Regions from separate parts of the Streptomyces sp. NBC_00358 genome, predicted to be linked through region 1. Evidence: riboswitches for the same ligand, from Rfam matches in the RefSeq annotation. Region 1 holds a riboswitch; each other region holds the start of a gene.
The links. Region 1 has a riboswitch for cyclic di-AMP ahead of OHT01_RS11160 (M23 family metallopeptidase). Riboswitches for the same ligand answer to the same signal wherever they lie in the genome.
Positions count from the first base shown of each region.

Region 2: another riboswitch for cyclic di-AMP. It lies ahead of OHT01_RS21150 (M23 family metallopeptidase); the one in region 1 lies ahead of OHT01_RS11160 (M23 family metallopeptidase).
Region 3: another riboswitch for cyclic di-AMP. It lies ahead of OHT01_RS07065 (M23 family metallopeptidase); the one in region 1 lies ahead of OHT01_RS11160 (M23 family metallopeptidase).
Region 4: another riboswitch for cyclic di-AMP. It lies ahead of OHT01_RS23675 (transglycosylase family protein); the one in region 1 lies ahead of OHT01_RS11160 (M23 family metallopeptidase).

Region 1 covers NZ_CP107976.1:2,697,705-2,705,036, reverse strand. The annotation lists gene OHT01_RS11165 (M16 family metallopeptidase) at 1-1,012, shown strand, start outside; cyclic di-AMP (ydaO/yuaA leader) riboswitch at 1,227-1,385, shown strand; gene OHT01_RS11160 (M23 family metallopeptidase) at 1,398-2,162, shown strand; gene OHT01_RS11155 (GntR family transcriptional regulator) at 2,359-3,054, shown strand; gene OHT01_RS11150 (HPr family phosphocarrier protein) at 3,277-3,558, opposite strand; gene OHT01_RS11145 (bifunctional acetate--CoA ligase family protein/GNAT family N-acetyltransferase) at 3,735-6,563, shown strand; gene OHT01_RS11140 (DUF5998 family protein) at 6,766-7,332, shown strand, end outside.
Region 2 covers NZ_CP107976.1:4,987,836-4,995,167, reverse strand. The annotation lists gene OHT01_RS21160 (PrsW family intramembrane metalloprotease) at 1-140, shown strand, start outside; gene OHT01_RS21155 (aldo/keto reductase) at 215-1,159, opposite strand; gene OHT01_RS21150 (M23 family metallopeptidase) at 1,396-2,409, opposite strand; cyclic di-AMP (ydaO/yuaA leader) riboswitch at 2,421-2,575, opposite strand; gene OHT01_RS21145 (PP2C family protein-serine/threonine phosphatase) at 2,904-4,088, opposite strand; tRNA gene OHT01_RS21140 (tRNA-Met) at 4,290-4,363, opposite strand; gene OHT01_RS21135 (dihydrofolate reductase family protein) at 4,525-5,664, opposite strand; gene OHT01_RS21130 (MarR family winged helix-turn-helix transcriptional regulator) at 5,751-6,260, shown strand; gene OHT01_RS21125 (GTP cyclohydrolase II) at 6,405-7,058, shown strand; gene OHT01_RS21120 (DUF1731 domain-containing protein) at 7,047-7,332, opposite strand, start outside.
Region 3 covers NZ_CP107976.1:1,712,723-1,720,054, reverse strand. The annotation lists gene dxs (1-deoxy-D-xylulose-5-phosphate synthase) at 1-848, shown strand, start outside; gene OHT01_RS07085 (aspartate aminotransferase family protein) at 845-2,245, shown strand; gene OHT01_RS07080 (helix-turn-helix domain-containing protein) at 2,359-2,997, shown strand; gene OHT01_RS07075 (DUF6126 family protein) at 3,027-3,143, shown strand; gene OHT01_RS07070 (tyrosine-protein phosphatase) at 3,166-3,963, opposite strand; cyclic di-AMP (ydaO/yuaA leader) riboswitch at 4,595-4,753, shown strand; gene OHT01_RS07065 (M23 family metallopeptidase) at 4,756-5,649, shown strand; gene OHT01_RS07060 (SGNH/GDSL hydrolase family protein) at 6,018-6,803, shown strand; gene OHT01_RS07055 (TetR/AcrR family transcriptional regulator) at 7,206-7,332, opposite strand, start outside.
Region 4 covers NZ_CP107976.1:5,542,410-5,549,741, forward strand. The annotation lists gene OHT01_RS23660 (globin domain-containing protein) at 1-1,199, opposite strand, end outside; gene OHT01_RS23665 (cytochrome P450 family protein) at 1,412-2,683, shown strand; gene OHT01_RS23670 (transglycosylase family protein) at 2,998-3,867, shown strand; cyclic di-AMP (ydaO/yuaA leader) riboswitch at 4,051-4,243, shown strand; gene OHT01_RS23675 (transglycosylase family protein) at 4,248-4,946, shown strand; gene eno (phosphopyruvate hydratase) at 5,292-6,578, shown strand; gene OHT01_RS23685 (FtsB family cell division protein) at 6,698-7,174, shown strand; gene OHT01_RS23690 (DUF501 domain-containing protein) at 7,214-7,332, shown strand, end outside.

The DNA of each region.
Region 1 (7,332 bases):
CTCCGACGCCCTGCGGGCACCCGCGTTCGCGGACAGCGAGGTCGAGCGGCTGGTGCGCAACCGGCTGGACGAGATCCCGCACGAGACGGCCAACCCCGCCCGCCGTGCCGCCAAAGAGCTCTCCAAGGAGCTGTTCCCGGCGACCGCGCGCATGTCGCGCCCGCGTCAGGGCACCGAGGAGACCGTCCAGAAGATCGACTCCGCAGCGGTACGCGCCTTCTACGAGAAGCATGTGCGCCCCGGCACGGCGACCGCCGTCGTCGTCGGAGACCTGACCGGTGTCGACCTCGACGAGCTGCTCGGCGACACGCTCGGCTCCTGGACCGGTTCGTCGGCCGAGCCCCGTCCCGTGCCGCCGGTGACCGCCGACGACACCGGCCGCGTGATCATCGTCGACCGCCCCGGCGCCGTCCAGACGCAGTTGCTCATCGGCCGGGTCGGCGCCGACCGGCACGACCGTGTGTGGCCCGCCCAGGTACTCGGCACGTACTGCCTCGGCGGCACCCTCACCTCGCGCCTGGACCGCGTCCTGCGCGAGGAGAAGGGCTACACCTACGGCGTGAGGGCGTTCGGCCAGGTCCTGCGCTCCGCGCCGGACGGCACGGGCGTCGCGATGCTCGCCATCAGCGGCTCCGTGGACACCCCGAACACCGGTCCCGCGCTCGACGACCTGTGGAAGGTGCTGCGCACCCTCGCGGCCGAGGGACTGACCGACGCCGAGCGTGACATCGCCGTGCAGAACCTGGTGGGCGTGGCGCCCCTCAAGTTCGAGACGGCCGCGGCCGTCGCGAGCACACTCGCGGACCAGGTCGAGCAGCACCTGCCGGACGACTACCAGGCGACGCTGTATCAGCAACTCGCCGCCACAGGAACCGTGGAGGCCACCGCGGCGGCCGTGAGCGCCTTCCCGGTGGACCGTCTGGTGACCGTTCTGGTGGGCGACGCGGCGCAGATCGCGGAGCCCGTCAAGGCTCTCGGAATCGGTGAAGTCAGCGTGGTGGCCGCCGAGTAGAGCTCGCGCGGCCGAGGGGCCCTGGTGACTGAAGAGTCATCAGGGCCCTCTTTTTCGCGGACAACGCCCCCAAGATGTCCGTATTGGTACGGAGGTTGCCCTTCTGCTCTGTGGGATGCGCTACAAAAACCGTGATCCGTTTGTTGTTCGAAAGACGTCCCGCTTAGCGTCGGTCCGTCTGTTCGTCACGTAGTGCGCCGCGCCCGCGGCAACCGGACAGTCATCGCCGAGTCCCCATGGCGCGAGCCAGGGGAGCCGGGGACCCACACGTAGTCCCTGGGGTGAATCGGACGCCCTCCCCGGAGGGAGCCCGTAGGAGACCTTCCTGCTCCGAACCCGTCAGCTAACCCGGTAGGCGAGAGGGAAGGAAAGGACCAGCCCCTACATGGCGTTCTCCTGTGGCACCGGCAAGCATCGTCGTCCGAGCCGGGTGCACAGCACCACCAAGACCGCCGTCGGGGTCGCGGCGCTCACCACCACCGGTGTGATCGGAACTCTGGGCTCCCCCGCGTTCGCCGCGGAGTCCCCCGTGGAGCAGACCGGGCTGACCCAGGCCGTCACCCTCGGCGACTCGGTCGCCGACCAGGTCGACGCCCAGGCCTTCGCGCAGCAGCGCGCCGCCGACGAGGCCGCAGCGCGCAAGCAGGCCGAGCAGACCGCGCGCAAGCACGCCGCCGAGCAGGCCGCGAAGCTGCGTGAGACCAAGGAGCGCGCCGCCCGCGAGGCCGAGCGCAAGCGCCTGAACACCTTCGTCATCCCGATCACCGGTTCGTACATCTCCACCGGGTACCAGGCGAGCAGCAGCCTCTGGTCCTCCGGCAGCCACACCGGCGTCGACTTCCACGCCGCCTCCGGCACCTCGGTCCACGCCGTCGGCTCCGGCACGGTCGTCACGACCGGCTGGGGCGGTGCCTACGGCAATCAAGTCGTGATCAAGATGCACGACGGCACGTACACCATGTACGGCCACCTGTCGTCCATCGGTGTGTCCGTGGGGCAGACGGTCACCCCGGGGCAGCAGATCGGCCTCTCCGGGGCCACCGGCAACACGACCGGACCGCACCTTCACTTCGAGGCCCGTACGACCGCCGAGTACGGCTCGGACATCGACCCGGTCGCGTACCTGCGTTCGCACGGCGTCAACGTCTGACGACCGCTTCGCGGCTTCTTCGCCGCTTTCGATGCCCCGGCTCACCGAGCCGGGGCATCATCGTTTCCGGAGGCCGTATGTCCAAAAAATATCCATGGATTCAGGCCTGCCATCGGAAATTCAGGCTTCCTGCAATAGAGTCACTGAACAAGCGTCAATCGATGGCGTTTCGCGGGGATTAAAGCGGAGGTCGGTCATGCGTATTCCGGCGCACTCGGTATGCACGGCGATCCGTGACGACATCGTCGCGGGTGTCTACGAGCGCGGCGGCCGGCTCACCGAGGAACTGCTCGCGCGGCGCTACGGCGTCTCGCGTGTCCCCGTGCGCGAGGCGCTGCGCACCCTGGAGGCCGAGGGCTTCGTCGTGACCCGCCGGCACGCGGGGGCGTGCGTCGCGGAACCCACGGAGCAGGAGGCCGCGGATCTCCTGGAGATGCGCATGCTGCTGGAGCCGCTGGGTGCCGCCAGGGCCGCCCAGCGGCGCACGGAGGCCCATCTCAAGGTGCTCCGAGGCCTGGTCAGACTGGGCCAGGAGCGTTCCAGGAGGGGCCACAGCGAGGATCTGCGCTCGCTGGGCGGCTGGTTCCACGAGACGCTCGCACAGGCCTCCGGAAGCCCCGCCCTGACCTCCACCCTCGCCCAGCTGCGCCACAAGATCGCCTGGATGTACTCGGTGGACGCGCCCGCCGATCCCGTGGAGTCCTGGGCGGAGCACGGCGGCATCGTGGACGCGGTCGCCCGCGGTGACAGCGAGCGGGCCCGCGCGATCACGGCCCTGCACACCGAGCGGGCGACGGCCGTGCACCGGCTCCGGTTTCCCGGCGGCGGTGATCGGCCGGACCGTGTGAGAAGTTCGCAACATCCCGTAAACATGTTGGGCCCGCGTCATTAACACGGGCGCCGTATACAAAGAGGGATATTCGGCAGGGGCTCATTTCTGACGCCCTTTTATTCGCGTGTCCGGAATTTCCGTGCGCGCTATTCCTGTGACCGCCGCGCGAGGGTTGCGCGCGGCACCGATGAATTCCCGGGCAAGGTACGGAAAACGGCCGGGTCGCGCCCTCCGGGAAGGGTGGCGCGGCCCGGCCGTATGGGTCCTGGGGGCCCTGTGGGCTCAGACGGTCTCGGGGAGCTCGTCGAGCCCCTCGGCGACCAGCTTCGCCAGACGGTCCAGGGCGGCGTCCGCGCCCTCGGAGTCCGACGCGAGGACGATCTCCTCGCCGCCCTGGGCGCCCAGGCCGAGGACCGCGAGCATGGAGGCCGCGTTGACGGGGTTGCCGTCGGACTTGGCGATCGTCACGGGGATGCCGGAGGCCGTGGTGGCCCGGACGAAGATGGAGGCGGGGCGGGCGTGGAGGCCCTCGGTCCAGCCGACGTTGACGCGGCGCTCAGCCATGTGATGCTGCCCTTCAGGTTTTCAGGGTTGTCTAGACCAGTGTTCCATATCGTGAGGCGTGCCCGGACGGTCCCCCGTTCCGCCCGCCGCGGCGCCGGTCCGCGGCCCCGGTCCGGCGTCCGTCCACCTCAGACTGCCTCGCGCCGTTGTCGTACGCGAGCCGTACTCTGGGCCCCATGCAGACCTCGTCTGACCGGCACGAGTACCCAGCCCACTGGGAGGCCGACGTGGTGCTGCGCGACGGCGGCACCGCGCGCATCAGGCCCATCACCGTCGATGACGCCGAGCGCCTGGTCAGCTTCTACGAGCAGGTCTCCGACGAGTCGAAGTACTACCGCTTCTTCGCGCCGTATCCGAGGCTGTCCGCCAAGGACGTCCACCGCTTCACGCACCACGACTTCGTGGACCGGGTGGGCCTCGCCGCCACGGTGGGCGGCGAGTTCATCGCCACCGTGCGCTACGACCGCATCGACGCCGAAGGAAGGCCCGCCTCCGCGCCCGCCGACGAGGCCGAGGTCGCCTTCCTCGTACAGGACGCCCATCAGGGCCGCGGCGTCGCCTCGGCGCTGCTCGAACACATCGCGGCCGTGGCCCGCGAGCGGGACATCCGGCGCTTCGCCGCCGAGGTGCTGCCCGCGAACAACAAGATGATCAAGGTGTTCACGGACGCCGGATACACCCAGAAGCGCAGCTTCGAGGACGGCGTCGTACGCCTGGAGTTCGACCTCGAACCCACCGACCGGTCCCTGGCCGTGCAGCGCGCGCGGGAGCAGCGCGCCGAGGCCCGGTCCGTGCAGCGGCTGCTCGCCCCCGGCTCGGTCGCCGTCATCGGCGCCGGGCGCAACCCCGGCGGAGTGGGCCGCAGCGTCCTCGACAACCTGCGGGACGCCGGATTCACCGGACGTCTGTACGCCGTGAACGCGGCTCTTCAGGAGAAGGAACTCGACGGAGTCCCGGCCCACCGCTCCATCCGCGACATCGCCGAGCCCGTCGACCTCGCGGTCGTCGCCGTGCCCGCCGAACACGTCCCCGAGGTCGTCACGGAATGCGGCGAACACGGTGTCCAGGGGCTCGTGGTGGTCTCCGCCGGATACGCGGAGAGCGGTCCCGAAGGACGCGAACGCCAGCGTGAACTCGTACGGCACGCGCGCACGTACGGGATGCGCATCATCGGACCCAATGCCTTCGGCGTCATCAACACCTCCCCGGAGGTGCGGCTGAACGCCTCGCTCGCCCCGCAGATGCCACGCCCCGGACGGATCGGTCTCTTCGCGCAGTCCGGCGCCATCGGCATCGCCCTGCTGTCCCGGCTGCACCGGCGCGGCGGCGGCGTCACGGGCGTCACCGGTGTGTCGACCTTCGTCTCCTCCGGGAACCGGGCGGACGTGTCCGGTAACGACGTCCTCCAGTACTGGTACGACGACCCGGACACCGACGTCGCCCTGATGTACCTCGAATCCATCGGCAACCCGCGCAAGTTCACCCGTCTCGCACGGCGGACGGCGGCGGCGAAACCGCTGGTCGTCGTCCAGGGCGCGCGGCACGGCGGCGCCGCTCCCCAGGGCCATGCCGTACGGGCCACCCGGTTGCCGCACGCCACCGTGTCCGCACTGCTGCGCCAGGCCGGAGTGATCCGAGTGGACACCATCACCGAACTCGTCGACGCCGGCCTCCTGCTGGCCCGCCAGCCGCTCCCCAGAGGACCCCGGGTGGCGATCCTCGGCAACTCCGAGTCCCTGGGGCTGCTGACGTACGACGCGTGTCTCGCCGAAGGGCTCAGGCCGCTGCCGCCCCTGGACCTGACGACGGCGGCCTCGGCGGAGGACTTCCACCGGGCGCTGTCGCAGGCCCTCGCCGACGACGGCTGTGACGCCGTCGTCGTTACGGCCATACCGGCGGTGGGGGAGACCTCGGCGGCCGACGCGGCCCTCGCCGAGGCGCTCCGGTCCTCCGCCGCGGCCGCTCCGGCGAAACCCGTGCTCGTGGTGCACGTCGAACTGGGCGGCCTCGCCGAGGCGCTGTCCGCCGCCGTGAGCACCGCTCCCCAGGCCCCCGAGGCGGCAGCCGGTACGGCGCCGGGCGCCCGCTTCCACCCCTCGGACCGGTCGCCCGCCGCGGTGCCCGCCGCCACCGCGCGCGATGCCCGGCTGATCCCCGCCTACCCCGCCGCCGAACGCGCCGTCCGCGCCCTCGCCGAAGCCGTCAACTACGCCCAGTGGCGCCTCGACGCCGCCGAGCCCGGCAAGGTGCCCGAATACGAGGACATCGACGAGAAGGGCGCGGCGCGGCTGATCGACGACCTCCTCGCGCGCGGGGAGGGGCTGACCCTGGGAGGGGATGACACGGCGGCACTGCTCGGGCGGTACGGCATCGACGTGCACCGTGCTCTGCCCGCCCCCACCGCGGACGACGCCGTGACGGCCGCGCGGGCCATCGGCTACCCCGTGGCCCTCAAGACCACCGCCCCGCACCTGCGCCATCGCGCCGACCTCGGAGGCGTCAGGCTGGACGTGGCGGACGAGGAACAGCTGCGCCGGGCGTACGCGGAACTCACCGAGTTGTTCGGGCCGCCGACGGTGCTGCGCCCGGTCGTGCAGGGCATGGCGCCGCGCGGTGTCGACACGGTCGTCCGCGCGGTGATCGACCCGGCGGCCGGGGCGGTGCTCTCCTTCGGGCTCTCCGGAGCCGCCTCCGAACTGCTCGGGGACACGGCGCACCGGCTGATTCCGGTCACCGGCCGGGACGCGGCCTCCCTGGTCCGCTCGATCCGGACGGCACCCCTGCTGTTCGGCTGGCGGGGTTCGGCACCGGTCGACACCGCGGCTCTCGAAGAGCTCATGCTGCGGGTGTCCCGGCTGGTCGACGACCACCCGGAGGTCGTCGCGGTCTCGCTGGAGCCGGTGGTGGTGGCCCCGGCCGGCCTGAGCGTGCTGGGAGCCACGGTACGGCTGGCCCGCGCCCCGCTCCGGGACGACCTCGGCCCCCGGACACTGCCCGTCGTCTGAGCTGTCCGAACCGTCCGCTGTCGATCAGGAACCGGCCGACCCGGCGCGGCCCGGACACCGTCCCCGTACGGCTTCCCGGCCGTCCGGCCGCAGCCCCGGCCGCTCCTGTCCTGGTCGCGGTCCCCTGTTCGATCTGATCCGTCCACGACAGACCGCCGCGAGCGGTGCCTCGCAGTCAGTGGGCCCCCGTAGGATGGACGGCATGGCCAAGACCAGTACGACGACCCAGGGGCTGCGAGCGGCGATCGAGCGCAGCGGCTACTACCCGGCCCTCGTGGCCGAGGCGGTGGAGGCCGCGATCGGCGGCGAGACCATCCGGTCGTACCTGGTCCACCAGGAGACGACGTTCGACGCGAACGAGGTACGGCGGCACGTCACCGTGCTCGTCCTCACCGGCAACCGTTTCATCGTGAGCCACACCGACGAACAGAACGCGGACACCACGTCGCCGACGCCGTACGCCACGACCTCGACGGAATCGGTCAAGCTCGGCCGGATCTCCTCGGTCGTCGTCAGCCGCGTCGTCGCGAACCCGGAGTCGTACACGCCGGGCACGCTGCCCCGCGAAGTGGTCCTGACCATCGGCTGGGGCGCCGTCTCCCGCATCGACCTGGAGCCGGCCGCCTGCGGCGACCCCAACTGCGAGGCGGATCACGGCTACACCGGCAACTCGACGGCGGACGACCTGAGCCTGCGGGTCAGCGAGGCGGGGGACGGTCCGGAGACCGTTCGTCAGGCCCTCGCCTTCGCGCAGTCCCTCTCCGAGGCG
Region 2 (7,332 bases), 2.3 Mb from region 1:
CCCGCGCGACGACCCCGCTGCCGGCACCGGCGCCCTGGCAGGCCCCCGGGTACGGGTACGGGTACGCCGTCCCGCCGACGCAGTCGTACGGTCAGCCGGCGCCGGCGCCGTATCCCGCGTACAACCCCTACCGCTCGTAGCCCTGCGGGGCCCCGGCGCTCCCGGAGAGATCACCCCCGGGAAGCCGGAACCCTCGAAGGCCGCTTTCCCGCCGTTACGCGGACGCCCTGGACAGGAGCGTCAGTTCGTCGTCCGTCAGCACCAGGTCCGCGACCCCCAGCAGGGCCGGGAGCTGCTCCACCGTGCGGGCGGAGGCGATCGGCGCGGCGACCGTCGGCCGGGCGGCCAGCCAGGCGAGGGCGACGGTGGCGACGGCGACGTCGTGGGCTCCGGCGACCTCGTCGAGGGCGGCGAGGACCTTCGGCCCGCGGTCCGTGCCGAGGTGCTTGGCCGCGCCCGCCGCCCGGGGCGAGTCGACCGTCGTGCCCGGGCGGTACTTGCCGGTGAGGAAGCCGGAGGCGAGCCCGTAGTACGGGACGGCGGCCAGACCGGCCCGGGAGGCGATGTCCTGGAGTGCGCCCTCGTAGGTGTCGCGCGAGACCAGGTTGTAGTGCGGCTGGAGCGCGACATAGCGGGCCAGGCCCTCGCGGTCGGAGAACTCCAGGGACTCCTGGAGCCGCTCGGGCGAGATGTTGGAGGCGGCGATGTGCCGGACCTTGCCGGCCTTCACCAGCTCGTCGAGGGCGCCGATGATCTCGTCGACCGGCACCTCCGGCTTGTCGAAGTGCGTGTAGTAGAGGTCGATGTGGTCGGTGCCCAGGCGGCGCAGCGACGCGTCGGCGGCGGCCTTGATGTTGGCACCGGACAGTCCCGGGTACGCGGGGTGCTGGCTGACCTTGGTGGCGACCACGATGTCCGCGCGGTTGCCGCGCTTCGCGAGCCACTTGCCGATGAGGGTCTCGGACTCGCCGCCCTCGTTGCCCTCGATCCACGCCGAGTAGGAGTCGGCCGTGTCGAGGAAATTGCCGCCGGCGGCCGCGTAGGCGTCGAGCACGGCGAAGGAACGGCTCTCGTCGGCCGTCCAGCCGAAGACGTTCCCGCCGAGGGAGAGCGGGAAGACCTCGAGGTCCGACGAACCCAGCTTGCGAAGAGAAGTCATGTACGGCGTCAACGCCCGTACCGGATGTATGTATTCCACACCCACCGCGGGGGACCGACGCTCCCGGACCCGCCCCGCCTGACCGGCGGCCCTGACGTGGGGGGGTGACGTCAGGACCGTCGGAGATCAGGGAACAGCGCGGATCGGCGGGGAGTCAGGGGCGGGCGGGGTCGTGCGGCACACGTCGGGGGCGACGCGCGTCGGATGCCGTACGACTCGTTCAGGGGCCGTACGGGTCAGGGGTTGAGGCCCCTGGCCTGGAGCCAGGGCATCGGGTCGCTGGCGGTGGCGGCGCCGCCGAGGTGCACTTCGAGGTGCAGGTGCGGCCCGGTGACGTTGCCCGTCGCGCCCACCCGCCCGATGACATCGCCGGTGGCGACCTTCTGGCCCACATGGACGCTGATCGACGACTGGTGGCAGAACCAGAGCTCCGTACCGTCGTCGAGGGTGAGGATCGTGCGGTAGCCGTACGATCCGGCCCAGCCAGCCTCGGTGACGGTGGCGCTGTGGATCGCCTTGATGAGCGTGCCGGTGGGCGCCGCGAAGTCGAGTCCCGTGTGGTACCCGGAGGACCACAGGGCCCCGGCCTCACCGAAGCGGGAGGTCAGGGTGTACGACGAGGTCGGCAGCGTGTAGCTCTTGGCGAGCTCGGCGAGGCGCTCGGTCTCGGCCTTCGCCTTGGCCGTCTCCAGCGCCTTCTTCTTCACGGCGTCGGCCTTGGCCTCGGCGTCGTCCGCGTTCTTCTTCACGGCGGCGGTCAGGGCGGCCTGATGCGTGGTGCTGTCGGCGTGGGCCTGCTGCGACTGGGCCTGCTGCATGATGCGGGCGCGCAGCGCCGAACCGGCGTCCGTGGCGCCCTGCGCCGCGTCGGCGCTGGTCAGGCCGACGCTGGTGAGCGGAGTCGTGGAGCCCTTGGGGGTGCTGGATCCGCCGTGCGAGATCAGGGCTTCGGCGGAGTGGGTGACCGACGACAGGTCGGGCAGCGAGATCGAGACGGGGGCATTGCCCGGCGCGGCGCTGGCGATGCCACCCCCGCCGACCGCGGCTATGACACCGACGCCGAGGACGGTGGAGCTGCGGGCGAGTCCTCCGCCGCGCTGCTTGCCCGTGCGGTGCCGGCCGCGATTCGGCAGAACGGAATCCTCGGTGGGGTTCCACTCCTCCCAGGGTCCCTCGTCCTTGCCGTAGCCGAAGGTCTGCGTGTCGTTCGGCGGGAACGAGGTTGGCTGAGCAGGCGGGTTGGACGCCACGTGGGCGCGCTCCTTTCCTTCCTTGCCGCCTACCGGGTTAGCTGACGGGTTCGGAGAAGGAAGGTCTCCTACGCGCGTACGACCACTGCTTCCACAGCGGAATACGTTCGATTCACCCCACGTGATGGGTCCCCGGTTCCCTTGCGGGATTCGGCGCGTGCGCACGGAGCCGTCTCTTGTGACGGCTGGGACGACCGCACTGCGTTATCGAACGTTAATAGACTCAGGCACCGGATTCCAAGATGTTCCGACTGATCATTAACGGCTCTTGGCCGGGACTTTGAGGTCATGAGCGATGAAAAACGGGCGAGTTGGCCACGCCCTGTCGACACGGGTTCACCTGATGGCATGTCAGACGTCATGCGGAGGGGGACCGGCCGGTCACCGTTCGTGACGGAGCCGCACAAGGCCTTGCGCGGATGCCGTGAAAGGCGGTGCGCGCAGGACCGGAAAGGCCGCCCGGGCGCCGCGGGGCCCGTCGGCGAACACATCGCTCAGATGCGCCGGACGGCCAGCAGCGCCATGTCGTCCGTGAGGGCGCCGCCGGTGTGCCGGCGGACCGCCTCGGCGAGGCCGGTCAGCAGCGCGTCGGGGCCGGGGAAGACCCGTCCGGCCAGCCACGCGGCCGGATCGTAGAACCTCCCGTGCTCATCGCGGGCCTCGGACAGCCCGTCGGTGTACAGGAACAGCGTCGCCCCGCGCGGAAAGCGGTCCTGTATCGCCCGGTCGGGCCAGGTGCCCAGCTCGCCCATCCCGAGCGGCAGCGCGAAGGGCTCGGCGGCGAGGGTGACGAGCGTGCCGTCGGGACGCAGGACCAGGGGTGGCGGATGACCGCGGTTGACGACGCGGACGACGTCCTCGTCGTGCGGGATCTCCGCGAGGACGGCGGTGGTGAACTCCTCGAACGCGTCAGGGCTCTCGTGCAGGGTGCCCGGCCGGGTCAGCGCCCGCTCCAGGCGCCGGGCGACCCCCTCCAGGGTCGCCTCCTGCTCCGCGGCCTCCCGGAACGCGCCGACCACCACGGCGACGGCGGCCACGGCGGTCATCCCCTTCCCCCGTACGTCCCCGACGATCAGCCGCACGCCGTGCGGGGAGTCCTGGACCGCGTACAGGTCCCCGCCGATGAACGCGTCCTCCTGTGCCGCCTCGTACCGGGCCGCGACATCGAGGCCGTCGATCCGCGCCTCGGGCTCGGGCAGCACGGCGCGCTGCGCGTACTCGGCGATCTCCCGGACGGAGGCGAGCCGTTCGTCGCCGCGCCGGACCACGATGTTGATGAGGACGGCGAGGACGGCGGCCGTCGCCACCGTGATCACCTCGGTGACCGCGTCGACGTGCAGGACGATGCCGAGCACGCAGTGGACCACGAGCAGCGCGCCGACGGCGAGGGCGCCGGTGACGACGGTGCCGCGCAGCGAGTAGAGGGGAGCGGCGACCAGGGGCGCGGCCGTGAGGAAGGGGGCCGCGGTGTAGTCCCCCGGGGTGAAGTAGTCGTAGAGGAGCCCGACGACGACGAGCAGTGCGGGCAGGGTCCGGACGAAGGCGCGCGCGAGGGAGATCCTGCGGGGAGTCCCTGCCGTCGGGGCGGGCGGCGCGCCGCTCCCGGGGACGGCCGGCGGGGGCCCGCCGGCCCGGTCAGGGGGTTTCCCCGCTCGCTGCTCACGTCCTGGCTGCCCCACCCGTCCAGAAGACCCGGAGCGGGGACAGGGGGCGACCGGTGTGGCCCGACCGGGGGACGGCACCGGGGGACGGGCGCCGGAGGGAATCGGCCCGGGTGGCCGGTTGGTGAACCGGCTGCGGGAGAACCGGCCAGGGAGAACTCGTGGGCAAACACCAAGGGCCGGAACTCGTGAATCCGAGTTCCGGCCCTTGGCCTTGAGTAGCGGGGACAGGATTTGAACCTGCGACCTCTGGGTTATGAGCCCAGCGAGCTACCGAGCTGCTCCACCCCGCGTCGTTAAGACCAGTGTACGCCATCCGCGGGACCCCGAGCACACCCGTTTAAACGCGCCCCTTCAGCGTCGCCGGCGGGCACCCTCCGGCGCCCGCGGCGGACGGCGTCCGGCCGGGCTCGGCGGGGCAGCCAGGCCGGGGGGCGGGAGCGGAACGGGGGGTCTAGCCCGGCAGATGCCGGTTGGGGGCCTGGGCCCGGTCCGCGTACTCGGGAAGGACGACGACCTCGGCGCCCGCCGTGGCGAGGAGTCCGTTCCCGTCGGCGTCCGCGACGAAGGTGTCGGGCTCGCGCCAGGCGGTGACGACCCGCCGCACACCGGCGTCGAGGATGAGCCGGGCGCACGGAACGGGCCGGGAGGCGCGGTGGGCGCACGGCTCCAGGCTGCTGTAGACGGTGGCGGCGGGCAGCCGCGGATCGGCCGGGTCGATCTTGGCGAGGGCGGCCTCCTCGGCGTGCACGACGGGGTCGTCGCCCTCACGGGAGTGGCCCCGGGCCAGCTCGGTCCCGTCGGCCGCGACCACCACGGCGCCCACGCTGAACGCGGTCTTCGAGGGCGGGCACAGCGCCGCCAGCTCACAGGCGAGCTCCAGCCAGTGCCGGTCCGCCGCGGCGGCCAGCGGGCCGGTGCCGGGCGCGGTCGGGACGTAGCGGATGAGCACGACGTCCCCGACCGGCCGGGTCTCCACCAGCCGCAGCCGGCCCAGCGGGTAGGCCCCGGGACCGAACAGCCTCGGCGCGTCCGGCTGTCCGACGAAGAGGGGGGCGACGGCGAGCTGCAGTTCGTCGGCGAGGCCCTCGCGCACGAGCTGGGTGTGGACCTTGCCGCCTCCCTCGACCATCAGCCGGCGCACGCCCCGTACGTCGTGGAGGTGCTCCAGCAGCACCCGCCAGTCGAGTTCGGGCCCGGTCGCCACGACGTCGACCCCGACGAGCCCGTGCAGCAGGGCCGCTGCCCGCCGCGCGCCCTCGTCCGTCGTGTAGACGACCTTTTCGCCGCCGGTGTGCCAGAACTGCGCCCGCGGATCGAGGTCGCCGGAACCGCTGACGGTGACCTTCAGGGGGTACTCGGGGCGGCCGCCGGCGACGCGGGCCGCCCGCCGTTCGGCGGAGTTGACCAGGAGCCGCGGGTTGTCCGTACGCAGCGTGCCGGCGCCCACCAGGATCGCGTCGCTGGACGCCCGCACCTCGTCGACCCGGTCGAAGTCGGCCGGGCCCGAGAGCAGCAGCCGCTCGGGGCCGGTGTCGTCCAGGAAGCCGTCGAGGGAGACGGCGGCGGACAACAGGACGTGGGGACGGGGCATCGGAACGCATCCTCCGGATCACACGCGGGCAGTCGGATCACACGCGCATAGTGGTTCAATTTTTAAACAATACCTAGACTGGTCTCATGACGACCCGCTGGCTCACCGCCGCCGAACAGCGCGCCTGGCGCTCGTACCTCTCCGCGTCCTCCCTCCTGGAGGACGCCATCGACCGCCGGCTGCAGGCGGAGGCGGGGATGCCCCACCTTTACTACTCCATCCTGGCCAAGTTGTCCGAGGCGCCGGACCGGCGGCTGCGGATGACCGACCTCGCCGAGGCCCAGAAGATCACCCGCAGCCGTCTGACGTACGCGGTGACCCGGCTGGAGAAGGACGGCACCGTACGCCGGGAGGGCTGCCCCACCGACAAGCGCGGGCACATGGCCGTCCTCACCGACGAGGGCATGGCCCTCCTGGAGCGGGTGGCGCCGGGACACGTCGAGACGGTGCGGACGGCGATCTTCGACCATCTGACGCCCGAGCAGGTGGAACGGCTGGACGAGATCTGCGGAACCATCACCCGGGCGATCCAGGAAGGGAATTCGGGGGCCTCCGGGGAAGATCTGCCGTGGCGACGGCGTTCCTGCTCCTCATGAGGGACAGGTCGGACCGCTGTCCGCCGCCGCTAGGGACCCGAACCCCATTGCTTGAAGTTTGAAGCAGATGTAGGGTCTCCTCCCGAGGTAGTGCTTCAAATCTGAAGCACCATCTCGTACGAACCCGTTGGACGGAGAGACACCATGCGCGACCACCCCACCGCCACCGTGCGCACCCGCGTCCGCGTGCCCCTGCGCTTCGGCGACGGCTACTCCGTCGACGGGGAACTCGTGACCTTCCACGGCCTGGAGGACGACAAGGAGCACCTGGCCGTCGTCCTCGGTGAGCCCGGCGCGAACCCGCTGGTGCGACTGCACTCCGAGTGCCTGACCGGCGATGTCTTCGGCTCGGCCCGCTGCGACTGCGGACCCCAGCTCCGCGAGGCGGTGGAGCAGATCGCGGACCGGGGCGGCGTCCTGCTGTATCTGCGTCAGGAGGGCCGGGGCATCGGCCTCTACAACAAGCTGGACGCGTACGCCCTCCAGGACCAGGGCCTCGACACGTACGCCGCCAACGCGGCCCTCGGCCTGCCCGAGGACGACCGCGACTACACGGCGGCGGCCCAGATGCTCCGGGCCCTCGGCATCGACTCCCTCGACCTGCTCTCCAACAACCCGGACAAGGCCGAACAGCTCCGCGACCTCGGCATCACGGTCTCCCACCGGGTCCCGACGGGCGTCTTCACCACCGCCCACAACGTCCGCTACCTGCGCGCCAAGGTCCTCCAGACCCAGCACACGCTCCCGCTGCCGGAACTCTCGGACGCGAGCGAGCTGACGGGCCTCTCAGCGGGCTGACGCCCCGCGCACCCGCCGCACGAGGTCGTCGGCGGCCTCCGGCCAGTGGACATGGTCGAAGGCGAAGCCCGCTTCGAGCAGGCGGCCCGGAACGACACGGCGGCTCTTCAGCAGGAGTTCGGTGTCCGACCGCAGCGCGAACGCGCCGACCTCGGCCATCCACCTCGTCGCGGGCAGACCCACCGGGACACCCCACGCCGCTCGCATCGCGCGCATGAACGCGCGCTGGGGCAGCGGAACGGGAGCGGCCAGGTTCACCGGCCCCGCGAGGTCG
Region 3 (7,332 bases), 980 kb from region 1:
ACGCCACCGTGTCAGCGGCCGGACTCGCCACCGGCGGTCTGCATCCCGTCGTCGCCGTGTACGCGACCTTCCTCAACCGGGCCTTCGACCAACTGCTCATGGATGTCGCGCTGCACCGCTGCGGGGTGACCTTCGTCCTCGACCGGGCCGGGGTCACCGGCGTCGACGGCGCCTCGCACAACGGCATGTGGGACATGTCGATCCTCCAGGTCGTGCCCGGCCTCAGGATCGCCGCGCCCCGCGACGCCGACCAGTTGCGGGCACAGTTGCGGGAGGCGGTCGCCGTCGACGACGCGCCGACCCTGATCCGCTTCCCCAAGGAGTCGGTCGGTCCGGCGATCCCCGCGGTGGACCACGTGGGCGGGCTCGACGTCCTGCACCGGGGCGAGCGCCCCGAGGTGCTGCTCGTCGCGGTGGGCGTCATGGCGCCGGTCTGCCTCCAGACCGCCGACCTCCTGGAGGCCCGGGGCATCGGCTGCACGGTCGTCGACCCCCGCTGGGTCAAGCCCGTCGACCCGGCGCTGCCCCACCTCGCCGCCGAACACCGGCTCGTCGCCGTCGTCGAGGACAACAGCCGGGCCTCGGGCGTCGGCGCGGCGGTCGCGCTCGCCCTCGCGGACGCCGAAGTCGACGTGCCAGTACGGAGATTCGGCATCCCGGAGCAGTTCCTCGCACACGCCAAGCGGGCCGAGGTGCTGGCCGACATCGGGCTCACACCGGTCGAGATCGCCGGACGGATCAGCGCGGGCCTGGCGATCAGGGACGAGCGCTCCAAGGCCGCGTACGAGCCGACGACGGCCGCCGACCAGCCGGCCGAGCACGAGTTGTCCAAGGAGAAACAGGAATGACCGACCCTGCCCAGAAGGGGGAGTTCGACCTCGGCGCGCTCCTCGCCGAGCGCGGAGCCGAGCGCTACGAGCTGCACACGAAGTACCTGAACCACCAACTCCCGCGCATGCTGCACACCATCGGCTTCGACAAGGTGTACGAGCGGGCCGAGGGCGCGCACTTCTGGGACGCCGACGGCAACGACTACCTGGACATGCTCGCCGGGTTCGGGGTGATGGGCCTCGGCCGCCACCACCCCGTCGTCCGGCGCGCGCTGCACGACGTCCTCGACGCCTCGCTCGCCGACCTCACCCGCTTCGACTGCCAGCCCCTGCCGGGCCTGCTCGCGGAGCGACTGCTCACCCACTCCCCGCACCTGGACCGGGTGTTCTTCGGCAACAGCGGCACGGAGGCGGTCGAGACCGCGCTGAAGTTCGCCCGGTACGCCACCGGCCGACCGCGGATCCTGTACTGCTCGCACGCTTTCCACGGCCTGACCACCGGATCCCTGTCCGTGAACGGCGAGGACGGCTTCCGTGACGGCTTCACGCCACTGCTGCCCGACACCGCCGTCCCGCTCGGCGATCTCGACGCCCTGGCACGGGAGTTGAAGAAGGGTGACGTCGCCGCGCTGATCGTGGAGCCGATCCAGGGCAAGGGCGTCCAGGAGTCCCCGCCCGGATATCTGCGCGCCGCCCAGGAATTGCTGCACAAGCACAAGGCCCTGCTCATCGCCGACGAGGTGCAGACCGGCCTCGGCCGCACCGGCGACTTCTACGCCTACCAGCACGAGGAAGGCGTCGAACCGGACCTGGTGTGCGTGGCCAAGGCGCTCTCCGGCGGCTATGTACCGGTCGGCGCGACGCTCGGCAAGGACTGGATCTTCAAGAAGGTCTACTCCTCCATGGACCGGGTCCTCGTGCACTCGGCGAGCTTCGGGTCCAACGCCCAGGCCATGGCGGCGGGGCTCGCGGTGCTCTCCGTGATGGAGAACGAGCAGATCGTCGCCAACGCGCGGATCACCGGGGAACGGCTCAAGTCCCGGCTGGCGGCCCTGGTCGACCGGTACGAGCTGCTCAGCGACGTACGTGGCCGGGGTCTGATGATCGGCATCGAGTTCGGCCGGCCCACGTCGCTCAAACTGCGCAGTCGCTGGACCATGCTGCAGGCCGCGCGCAAGGGTCTGTTCGCGCAGATGGTCGTCGTCCCGCTGCTCCAGCGGCACCGCATCCTCACCCAGGTCTCCGGCGACCACCTGGAGGTGATCAAGCTGATCCCGCCGCTGGTCGTCGACGAGCAGGACGTCGACCGGTTCGTGGAGGCGTTCACCGCGGTGATGGAGGACGCGCACGGCGGCGGCGGACTGATGTGGGACTTCGGGAGGACACTGGTCAAGCAGGCGGTGGCCAACCGCTGAGCCCCGTCCACCCCTGAGGCCCGCCGTCTCCGGCGGGCGGAGGGCACGTGAACCCGGTTTGCCTCTGGGGCAAGAAAATTGCCCTGGAGGCAATCGTCGGGCTCAATGGTCCTATGATCCCCGCCGATCCAGGGGCGGCCGACGAGCCGTCCGCCGAGCTGCACGCCGTGGCGCCCCAGCTCCGCGCGCTGCGCCGCGGCGCCTCCCTCACGCTGGAGGCCGCCGCCCGCGCCGCCGGGCTGTCGCCCGCGCACCTCTCCCGTCTGGAGACCGGACAGCGCCAGCCCTCGCTGCCGATGCTGCTGACGCTGGCCCGTGTCTACGGTACGACGGTCTCCGAACTGCTCGGCGAGACGGTCGCCGACCGTGACGCGATCGTGCGCGCGGCCGACATGGAACCGACCCCTGCGGGCGGCTGGACGTACTGGCAGGCCGGCGCCGCGGGCCGCGGTATGCAGGCGCTGCGCGTGCACGTTCCGTACGGCTCGCAGGGCGACATCGTGCGGGTGCATCCGGGCGAGGAGTGGCTGTACGTCCTCCAGGGGCGGCTCAGGCTGCGCCTCGGGGACACCGCGCACGTCCTCGAACCGGGGGACAGCGCCCACTTCGACTCGCTCACCCCGCACCGCATCGCCGCCGCCGAGCGCGACGGAGCCGAGCTCCTCTTCGTACACACCCTGCTGCAGAGCCCCGTCGCCGCGCTGTGCCTCGGTCCGGCGACGGGCCACCCCACCTCGGGAGAGACGTCATGACGGAACCCACAGAACCCCGCCGGCCGTCCATGGAGGAGAAGTTCCCGCGCGCCCTGTGGGTACGGCTGATCATCTACGTCGCCGTGGGCCACCTCTTCGCGGCCTTCGTCTACCTGCTCTTCACGCTGGGCGCGCAGAACCAGTAGCGGCCCGCGTCCCGGGTGCGGTTCAGTCCAGGAGTCGCTCGCGCAGGCGCTCCCGCAGCTCCGGCGTCATGCCCAGGCCCCGCTCCAGATAGACGTCGACGCTGCCCCAGGTCTCCTCGACCGTCTCGAACGCCGCCGTCAGGTACTCGGCGCGCGCGTCGAACAGGGGGCTGAGCAGCTCCATGACCTCGGGGGAGTAGGCGGTGGCCGAGGTGTTGTTGCGGTGCACCTTGTAGCGGCGGTGCGTGGCGTTCGACTCCAGGTAGTCGGCCACGATCGCGTCGCGCTCGACGCCGAGGGCGAGCAGGGTGATCGCGATGGACAGTCCGGCGCGGTCCTTGCCGGCGGCGCAGTGCATCAGCGCGGGCACGCTGTCCTCGGCCAGCGCGCGCAGCACCTGGGAGTGCTCGGCCGTGCGCTCCTTGATGATCGTGCGGTAGGAGCCGATCATCCGGGCCGCGGCCTTGCCGTCGCCGAGGATCGCGCGCAACTGGTCGAGATCGCCGTCGCGGACCATCTTCCAGAACTCACTGCCGTCCGCCGGGTCGGTCAGCGGAAGATTCACGTTCCGCACGCCCGGCAATTCGACGTCCGGGCCCTCCAGCTTCTGGTCGGCCGCATTGCGGAAGTCGAAGATCGTGTGGAGCCCCAGGGAGGCGAGGAACGCGGCGTCCTCCTCCGTGGCGTGGGCGAGGTGGCCGCTGCGGAACAGGTGCCCGTAGCGCACTCGTCGGCCGTCCGCGGTGGGCAGGCCACCCACGTCGCGGAAGTTGCGCACTCCGCCGAGCTCGGGCTCGGTCGACGGGACCTGCTGGGTCACGGGGGCTCCCCTCATTCGGCCGCCGGCGTCGCAGGGCTGGACTCGGCGTCGCTGGTCGGCAGTTGTGTGCGGCTCGCGCCCTCGACGATACGACATGGGTTCCTGAGGCAATGAGTTGTCCACAGGCGACGCCTCCCGGACGCGGAGCCCGCGTTGATGTTGCCCAATAGGTGCATATGTTCGAATTCACCGAAGGGTCGGCCTTGTGGGCGACCGTGCGGACCTGGCGGAATGAATTCGGCCGATATGAGGCATTGATGCACGCCGTTTTGCGTGTCGGCTCACGTGGGGTGCTGGATGTGATGGATGTCCGCCCGCATCGCATCTGACTGTTCTGCCCGAAATGGCGCCTTCATTACAACTGGCCCTGGAATAGCGCATCCTGGGTCGAGTCGCGTGAGGAGCGTCATATTCGTGACGATGAGTTGCCGCCTCCATTTCTCAACCGGCCCGCAATTCCGGGGAGGTTGAGAGGCCCGGAAGATCGTCATTCCACGGAGGGTGACGGCAATTCCACCATGGATCAAGAAAGGCGAGCGCACGGAATCCGCGCACAGTTGTCGACGCGCTCTCATGTCGCTTACGTTCTGCCTCAATCCGGACGGACGCCCAATCCTGCCGCCGCCCGGAATCCGCAAACTCACCCGTACACGGCAGGAGCGGGGGACCCACAGGTTCCGTGCCTGTCCGGACTCCGGAACAGGCTAGGGGTACAGCCGCGCAGCAGCGCGGCCGGGCATCTCCAGCCCGCACCCGACAGCTCACCCCGCAGGCGCCGGAGAGGAAATCGTCATGCCCGCGAAGGGTAAGCACCGCCGTCCCAAGTCCTTGCGTTTCACCCGCTCCATCGCCGTGGCCGGAACCGGTGGCGCAGCGCTCGCGCTGCCTCTGATGGGAGCCACGGGCGCCCACGCCGCGACCCCGGCCACCGCCGTCGCGCAGCATGTCGAGAAGGCCGCGGCCGCGGCTCCCGCCGCCGAGAAGACCGTCACGACGAGGACGTACGCGGTGCGGGCCGGTGACTATCTCTCCAAGATCGCCGACGAGCACAACGTCAGCGGCGGCTGGAAGAAGATCTACTCCGACAACCGCTCCGCCATCGGCGGCGACCCGTCGCTGATCCACCCGGGTCTGAAGCTGTCGCTCGGCAAGAAGGCCGCCTTCGCCGGCGCCGCCCACTCGGCCACCCGCACGTCGGCCCCGGCGGCGAAGACCACCCAGGCGACCCCGGCCGCCGACACGGCTCCCTCCAACTCGGCCTCCGCCGAAAGCGGTTCCGGCTACACCCTGCCGGTCCAGGGCGGCAGCGTCGGCACCGGCTACAAGGTGGCGGGCAGCATGTGGTCCAGCGGCTACCACACGGGCGTGGACTTCGTGGTCCCCACCGGCACCACGATCAAGTCCATCGCCGCGGGCACCGTCGTCTCCGCCGGCTGGGGCGGCGCCTACGGCAACCAGGTCGTCATCCAGCACGCCGACGGCAAGTACTCCCAGTACGCCCACATGTCCTCGCTGTCCGTCTCGGCGGGCCAGACCGTGACGGCGGGCCAGCAGATAGGCCTCTCCGGCGCGACCGGCAACGTCACCGGACCGCACCTGCACTTCGAGATCCGCACCACGCCGGACTACGGCTCGGACGTCGACCCGGTCGCCTACCTGCGGTCGCACGGTGTCGCCGTCGGCTGACGCGTCACCCCGAGTTCCATGAGCTTGCCCCGTTCCTGACCTGACAGCAGGACCGCCGCCGAAGGCCGGACCCCATGATTCCCGGGGTCCGGCCTTCGGCGGTTTTCCGTCACGAGGCGCGTGTACGGCGAAAGTAGCTGTCGTCCGGCGGCATGTGCGACCGTGCCGAGCGATTCTCCGCGATGTCCCGGCCATCGAGTGATCGCTGCTTCAACGTCCTTGATCCGGGCCTTATTCCAGAGTTGACCAATGCTTGGCGAGTGGTTTATCTCACCGCCCGTCAACCCTTCCCTACGGTCGCGTAGCTCACATCCGAAGGTGAATCATGGGTCGATGTGGCAGACGATTCGAAGAGTGACAACAGATCAGTGATCGGGTCGTACGTGGCGGTGGGGGACAGCTTCACCGAGGGCGTCGGCGACCCTGGGCCCGACGGGGCTTTCGTCGGCTGGGCCGACCGGTTCGCGGTACTTCTCGCGGACCGGCGACCCGAGGGCGACTTCAACTACACCAATCTCGCCGTGCGCGGCAAACTTCTCGACCAGATCGTCGAGACCCAGCTCCTGAAGGCCAAGGAGCTCGGCCCGGAACTGGTCTCGTTCTGCGCGGGCGGCAACGACATCATCCGCCCCGGCACCGACCCCGACGAGGTCGCGGAGCGCTTCGAGCGCGCGGTCGCAGACCTCACCTCGGCCGTCGGCACCGTCATGGTGACCACCGGCTTCGACACCCGAGGCGTCCCCGTGCTCAAGCATCTGCGCGGCAAGATCGCCACCTACAACGGACATGTGCGGGCCATCGCGGACCGCTACGGCTGTCCCGTCCTCGACCTCTGGTCCCTGAAGACGATCCAGGACCGGCGCGCCTGGGACGGCGACCGACTGCACCTCTCACCCGAGGGGCACACCCGGGTGGCGCTCCGGGCCGGACAGGTACTCGGCCTGGAGGTACCCGCCGACCCGGACCAGCCCTGGCCGCCCCTCCCGCCGCGCGGCACGCTCGAAATGCGCCGCGACAACATCCAGTGGGCGCGCGAGTACCTGGTCCCGTGGATCGGACGGCGGCTGCGCGGGGAGTCCTCGGGCGATCACGTGGCGGCCAAGGGTGCCCTGTCACCGGACGACATCAAGATGCGCATCGAGTCGGTGGCCTGAGGCAGGACCACCCCGGTCGCGCCGTCACCGGACCACTCCGCTCCGGTGGGCACGTCGGCACGGCGTCACAGCCGCACCCGCCCCGGTCCGCCCCGACGCCGGCCGGGGCGGGGCCGACGGCGCGGGGCCGGCCGCGAACCGCCGCGGGTCGCGTGGGCACGCCCGGCCGGCGATCACGCAGGGGCGGGCGCGTACTAGGGCGTGTTTCGAAAGTAGCGTCGTCCGCCCGGAGGGCGGGGCTCGCGGCGTCTGGTGCGGTGCATCGCAAGGCGGAGGGTCGTCCGCGTACTGGGCGTACTCGGGCGATCCCGACAGCGCGGCGTGGGGGTCCCCCCTGCTCGAAGAGCTTGGGGGAGTGCCGTGCCAGGCGTCGCGAGCCAGACGGGACTTTCGAAACACGCCCTAGCGGACCGCCGCCATCAACGCCTCGCGTTCAAGGCCCAGTTCACGGGCGAGGGCCTCGTCCACCCACTCCTGGGTCCGCGCCCGTGACACGGCTCCCGAGTAAGCGGTCATCTGGACGGCCAGC
Region 4 (7,332 bases), 2.8 Mb from region 1:
GCGCGGCCTGCCGGGTTGTGCCAGGCCGGCGGGGGGCGGTCGAGCAGCCACTCCGCCGCGCCCACCGGGCGCGGACGGCTCTCTCCGGTCGGCGGCAGCGGGTCGTGGAAGACGCGGTCGGCCGGTGTCCCGAGGGCGGGGAGGGCCGCGCCGACCTCCTCGACGAGATCGGGCGGACCGGCGACATAGACGTCGTGCCGGGACCAGCCGGCCCGGTTGCCCAGCGCGGTGAGCAGCCGTTCGGTCGCCTGGGCCTTGGGGCGGCCCGGCGCGGGGGTGATGACGGTGACGGCGAGCTCGGGGAGCCGGGCCCGCAGGCGTTCGAGGGCGGGCCGGTCGTAGAGGTGCGCGATGTCGCGGGCGACGAGGAACAGCCGGGCCTCGTGGGCGGTGTCGAGCTGTTCCAGCAGGGCCTTCACCGGTGCCCAGCCGGTGCCGGCCGCGATGAGGGTGAGGGGCCGGCCGGGCGGCGTCCGCAGTGTGAGTCTGCCGCCGGGCGCGCCCAGCCGCAGGACATCGCCCACCCGGGTCCGCCGGACGAGGGCGGTGGAGAGCAGGCCGTCCTCGACGCGGCTGATGTGCAGGTCGAGGGTGCGGTCGGCGCGGGGCGCGTTGGCGAGGGAGTAGGGGCGCCAGACGCACGGCAGATGGGGCACGCTGACGCTGACGTACTGACCGGGGGAGTGGGTGAGCCGTTGCCGCGGCCGCAGGGTGAGGACGACGAGATCGTCGCCGTGCCGGGTGCGGGAGACGACCTCCGCGTCCCACCACGGGGGTTCGCCGTGATGCCGGGCCTCCCCGGCGCCCTGCATCATGAGCTGCGCGATCGAACCGTACGCCTCGGCCCAGGCCTTCTCGGCCTCGGTGCTCCAGGCCGAGCCCGCGACGACCGCGAACGCGGCGATCAGGCTCGCTCCGACGGCTGCGTAGTGCTCCGGCCGGGTCAGGTACTTGCGGTGGTCGCGGCCGAGATCCCGCAGATACCGCGGCAGGTCCGGATCCTCCAGCCCGTCCATGACGAAGGTGAGCGCCGCGAAGAGCCGGTCCCGCTGCCGTTCCATGTCCTGCGGGAGGTCCGCCGGGAACAGCGCGCGGAGCTCCGGGTGGTGGCGGAAGAGATGCGAGTAGAAGTACTTGACCGCGAACTCGGCCCGTCGTTCCACGACCGCGAAGCTGGATCTGAGTATTTCGGGGTCCACCGCGTGAATGTAGGGAGGTGCCGAGAGGCGGAGTCAAACAGCAAGCCATGTCGGGACAGCCCGGGGTGAAGCGGGCGTGGACGGCCCCCGTCCCCGTCTCCGTCTCCCCCGTCTTCGTCCCCGTCGCCGTCACGCGCCCCGGGTCGCCGCCGGTGTGCCGTCCGGTCGCCGGTCGGCCGGGCGTCGCCGCCCCCTGCGGATACGGTCGGGGAGTGACCGAGCACGAAACCCCTGCCAGCCCCGCCCCCGAACTCTTCACCTGGGAGTTCGCCACCGACCCCTACCCGGCCTACGCCTGGCTCAGGGAGCACGCGCCGGTGCACCGCACCCGGCTGCCCAGCGGGGTGGAGGCCTGGCTCGTCACGCGGTACGCCGACGCCAAGCAGACGCTCGCCGACCAGCGGCTGTCCAAGAATCCCGCGCATCACGACGAACCCGCGCACGCGAAGGGCAGGACCGGGATCCCCGGGGAGCGCAAGGCCGAGCTGATGACGCATCTGCTGAACATCGACCCGCCGGACCACACCCGGCTGCGGCGGCTCGTCAGCAAGGCCTTCACACCCCGGCGCGTCGCCGAGTTCGCCCCACGGGTGCAGGAGTTGACGGACCGGCTCATCGACGACTTCGCGGCCAGGGGATCGGCGGACCTCATCCACGAGTTCGCCTTCCCGCTCCCCATCTACGCCATCTGCGACCTGCTCGGCGTCCCGCGCGAGGACCAGGACGACTTCCGGGACTGGGCGGGAATGATGATCCGGCACGGAGGCGGGCCGAGGGGTGGGGTGGCCCGGTCCGTGAAGAAGATGCGCGGCTATCTCGCCGAACTCATCCACCGCAAGCGGGAGGCGCTGACGCCGGAGCCCGCACCGGGCGAGGACCTCATCTCCGCCCTCATCCGCGCCTCGGACCACGGCGAGCACCTCACCGAGAACGAGGCCGCCGCCATGGCCTTCATCCTGCTCTTCGCCGGGTTCGAGACCACCGTCAATCTCATCGGGAACGGGATGCACGCCCTCCTCACCCACCCCGGGGAGCGGGCTCGCCTCCAGGCCTCCCTCGCGGCCGGGGAGAGCGGGCTGCTGGAGACGGGCGTCGAGGAACTCCTGCGCTACGACGGGCCCGTGGAGCTGGCCACCTGGCGGTTCGCGACCGAGGACGTGCGGATCGGCGGGCAGGACATCGCGGCCGGCGACCCCGTGCTCGTGGTCCTCGCCGCCGCGGACCGTGACCCCGAGCGCTTCGAACAGCCGGACACGCTCGACCTCGCGCGACGTGACCTTCAGCACTTGGGTTACGGCCACGGCATCCACTACTGCCTGGGCGCGCCGCTCGCCCGGCTGGAGGGCCAGACCGCGCTCGGCACACTCCTCGGCCGCCTTCCCGACCTCCAACTCGCTGGAGAATCGGCCGATTTGCGCTGGCGTGGTGGGCTCATTATGCGTGGATTGCGCACGCTTCCTGTGGAGTTCACCCCGGTCAAATAGTCCTTGATCGGTTCATCGGCGACCCTTCGGAATCCCGTCGAGGGGGTTCTTCCGCATACCGGAAAGAGCGCCCTTCCGGCTACCGGAACGTGACGGTCCGTCAAATCTGTGATCTTCACGTGATCTGTACTGCATCGACTTGTAACCAGCGTTCGAGTGCGGCTACCTTCACCCATCAACGCGGCACCTGCGCTTCTTACTTCGCAGGAGCCGCGGTGCTCCCCCGCTGTCACGCGAAAGGCTTCCGCATGCTCTCCGGGAACGGCCGTCACCGTCGCCCTCGTCAGGCCCCAGCCCTCATCGTCGCCGCGGGCGTGACCGGATCGGCCATCGTCATCCCGTTGCTCGCCGCGGCGAGTGCGAACGCGGCCGACGGGACCGTCTGGGACCAGGTGGCGCAGTGCGAGAGCGGTGGCGCGTGGAGCGCCGACCAGGGCAACGGGTACTACGGCGGTCTTCAGCTCGACCAGGAGGACTGGGAGGCGCACGGCGGTCTCGCCTACGCGTCGAGGCCTGACCAGGCCAGTCGCTCGCAGCAGATAGCCGTCGCCGAGAAGCTGCTCGACGAGCAGGGCGTCGCGGCCTGGCCCAGCTGTGGACCGCTCTCCGGCCTCAGCAAGAACTCGGCCGGGGTCCAGGTCGACACGGGCGTGGCCGGCGACTCGGCGAGTGCCGGGAGTGATGCCGGTTCAACCGGCTCATCCGGTTTGTCCACTTCGTCCGACCTGCTTGGTTCGATCGACGGTGACTCCTCGGGCGCGACCGACGGTGCCGCGAAGTCCAGTGCCTCGCCGAGTCCCAGCGCCTCGGCCAAGACGGCCGACAAGAGTGACGAGTCGGGCAAGTCCGGACGGAAGGACGCTTCTTCGGGCGCCTCCGTCGCCGCGAGCACCGGCACCGGGCGGCACCGCGGCACGGATGCCTCGGAGGGTGCGACCGCCGGTCCCACCGACAGCGCGACCGGACGGCACGCCTCCGGCGTCTCCAGCGTTTCGAGCGACATCACCGACAACTCGTACGCCAGAAAGAACATCTGGAATGTTTCCGACGTCCTCGGCCTTGAGGACGGGTCGGGCTACCTGGCCGCCGCGGCCGCCGCGGCCACCGATGCCGCGGACACCGGTCCCGGCCTCGTCGTCCCAGGTCGGAGCATTGCCGTCACCGCCGAAACGGTGCAGAACTAGCGGGAGTTCGCGTCACGGTTCGCTGTGGAATGTCCGGTTTGGTGCGAGTGAGACATGAGTCTCAGAAGCCCTGATCGTCTTTGAATTTCCGCCGATCGACTGCTTACGGTCGTGACTGCTCGCCACAGCGGGCTCCGACGGTCGCAACGCCGAATCCTGCCAACGGCCGTACGGGAACAGTCGTCGCGTCATGCGCCGTAGGCAGGAGCGGGGGACCCAGGTAGGCGCCGGGCCCGGGAGTCGAGAGACACCTGGGAACGGCTTGGGGTTAAGTCGCGTGCCGGACGTCCTGGAGACAGGGCCGAAGGTGCGCGGCCGGGCAACTCAACCGGCCCGAACCCGACAGCTCACCTCGCAGGCGTCGGTGAGGGGATCACTCCATGCTGTTTTCCAGCAAGGGCAAGCACCGCCGTCCGAACAAGGCCACCCGCGTCGCCGCGCTCGCCGGTGTCACCGGTGTCGCCATCGCCGCCCCGCTGATGGCGGCAGGCAACGCATCCGCCGCCACCGCCTCCGAGTGGGACGCCGTCGCCCAGTGCGAGGCCGGCGGCAACTGGTCGATCAACACCGGCAACGGCTACTACGGCGGCCTGCAGTTCTCTTCCTCCACCTGGGCCGCGTACGGCGGCACCGCCTACGCCTCGACCGCCGACCAGGCCTCGAAGTCGCAGCAGATCGCCATCGGTGAGAAGGTCCTCGCCGCGCAGGGCAAGGGTGCCTGGCCGACCTGCGGCACCGGCCTGTCCAGCGCCGCCTACAGCGGTGGCGCCACGACCCCGTCGACCTCCTCCTCGTCCTCGTCGTCGAGCGGCGCGCAGAGCACCACCACCCGTACGACGGAGCAGCCCGCCTCGCGTTCCGCGGAGCGCCCCGCCGCCCAGAAGACCGTCACCACCCCGACCGGCAAGAAGGTCAAGAAGGGTGACGGCGAGTACAAGGTCGTCAAGGGCGACACCCTCAGCTCGATCGCCGAGAAGAAGCACGTCAAGGGCGGCTGGCAGAAGCTGTTCAAGCTGAACAAGGACATCGTCGCCGACGCCGACTTCATCTACCCGGGCCAGCAGCTGCACCTCGGCTGAGTCCGGCGGCGCGCCGGCTGACGTGGTCACCTTCGGCGGAGGGTGACCGTGATCCCCGGACGTGCGCGGCCCGGCCCCGCTGAAAGACAGCTCCCTCGTAGGCCGGGCCTCCGCTCCGGAGGCCCGCCGAGGTCCCCGTCCCCACGGGCTCCCCGCTCCGGTGCGTGTTCCCCCGCACGCGCCGGAGCGGGGTTTTTTCCTTCTTTTTTGTTCCGTTCAGGAACAATAGGTAGTCTCACTTCTGCTCAAGGGGTGGTCGATCGGCTGGCCGATCCCCTCGGGCCGGATAGGCTCATCCCGCGGGGCTGCCAAGCCCCGCATACCCGCGTCACATCCCAGAAGGAGATGCTCGTGCCGTCCATCGACGTCGTCGTAGCCCGGGAAATCCTGGACTCCCGAGGCAACCCCACGGTCGAGGTCGAGGTCGGCCTCGACGACGGCAGCACGGGTCGTGCCGCCGTTCCGTCCGGCGCCTCCACCGGAGCCTTCGAGGCCATCGAGCTCCGTGACGGTGACCCCAACCGCTACCAGGGCAAGGGTGTCGAGAAGGCCGTCCTGGCCGTCATCGAGCAGATCGGCCCGGAGCTCGTCGGCTACGACGCCACCGAGCAGCGCCTGATCGACCAGGCGATGTTCGACCTGGACGCCACCGACAACAAGGGCTCGCTCGGCGCCAACGCCATCCTCGGCGTCTCGCTCGCCGTCGCGCACGCCGCTTCCGAGGCGTCCGACCTGCCGCTCTTCCGCTACCTGGGCGGCCCGAACGCGCACCTGCTGCCCGTTCCGATGATGAACATCCTGAACGGCGGGTCGCACGCCGACTCGAACGTGGACATCCAGGAGTTCATGATCGCCCCGATCGGCGCGGAGTCCTTCTCCGAGGCCCTGCGCTGGGGCACCGAGGTCTACCACACCCTCAAGTCCGTCCTGAAGTCCAAGGGCCTGTCCACCGGCCTCGGCGACGAGGGCGGCTTCGCCCCGAACCTGGACTCCAACCGCGCCGCGCTCGACCTCATCATCGAGGCCATCAAGCAGGCCGGTTACGTCCCCGGCGAGCAGGTCGCGCTCGCTCTCGACGTCGCCGCGTCCGAGTTCTACAAGGACGGCAAGTACGAGTTCGAGGGCAAGTCCCGCTCGGCCGCCGAGATGACCGAGTACTACGAGGAGCTCGTGGCGGCCTACCCGCTCGTCTCCATCGAGGACCCGCTCTTCGAGGACGACTGGGCCGGCTGGAAGGTCCTCACCGACAAGCTGGGCGAGAAGGTCCAGATCGTCGGCGACGACCTGTTCGTCACCAACCCGGAGCGCCTGGCCCGCGGCATCGAGGAGGGCACCGCCAACGCGCTGCTCGTCAAGGTGAACCAGATCGGTTCGCTGACCGAGACCCTGGACGCCGTCGAGCTCGCCCAGCGCAGCGGTTACAAGTGCATGATGTCCCACCGCTCCGGCGAGACCGAGGACGTCACGATCGCCGACCTCGCCGTCGCCACCAACTGCGGCCAGATCAAGACCGGCGCCCCGGCCCGCTCCGAGCGCGTCGCCAAGTACAACCAGCTGCTGCGTATCGAGGAGATCCTCGACGACGCCGCGGTGTACGCCGGCCGCTCGGCGTTCCCCCGCTTCAAGGACTGACCCCGCAAGGCTCGGCAAGCGTCGTCCCTACGTCCCCGCACCCGGTCCCGTACCGTGTGCGGGGACGTACGCGCGTGAGGGGCCCGTACCGGCGGGCCAGTACTGGGGAGGCGGGACTCATGGCAGTGAAGGACCGGGACCGGTTCTCCACCTCGACCAGGCTGAAGCTGCTCGGCGAGCAGACGGCGGCCCGGGTCTACCGCTCCCAGACCAAGCGGCAGGCGCGCCGCTCCCGGCTGACCGGCCGGGCCGCGCTGCTCGCCCTGGTCCTGTGCTCCCTGATCGTCGCCCTCGCGTACCCGATGCGGCAGTACGTCTCCCAGCGCGCCCAGGTCGCCGACCTGGAGCGGCAGCAGGAGCAGGCCCGGCAGCGGGTCGAGCAGTTGCGCGACCTCAAGGCGCGCTGGCAGGACGACGCGTACGCGAAGCAGCAGATCCGGCAGCGGCTGCACTATGTGATGCCGGGTGAGACCGGCTACATCGTGATCGACCCGGACGCGGCGAAGCAGGCCCGGGCGAACCGGGGCACCGCCGACCGCCCCTGGTACACCAATGTCTGGGACGGCGTGGACAAGTCCGACGCCGCCGACCAGTGACGACCCATGAACTGACCAGAAAGACACGTGACGCACGGCATGGAAACGCCACCTCCCACCACCCCGCGCACCGAGCCCACCGACGCCGACGTCGAGGCCTTCAAGCAGCAGCTCGGCCGGCCGCCGCGCGGACTGCGCGCGATCGTGCACCGCTGCCC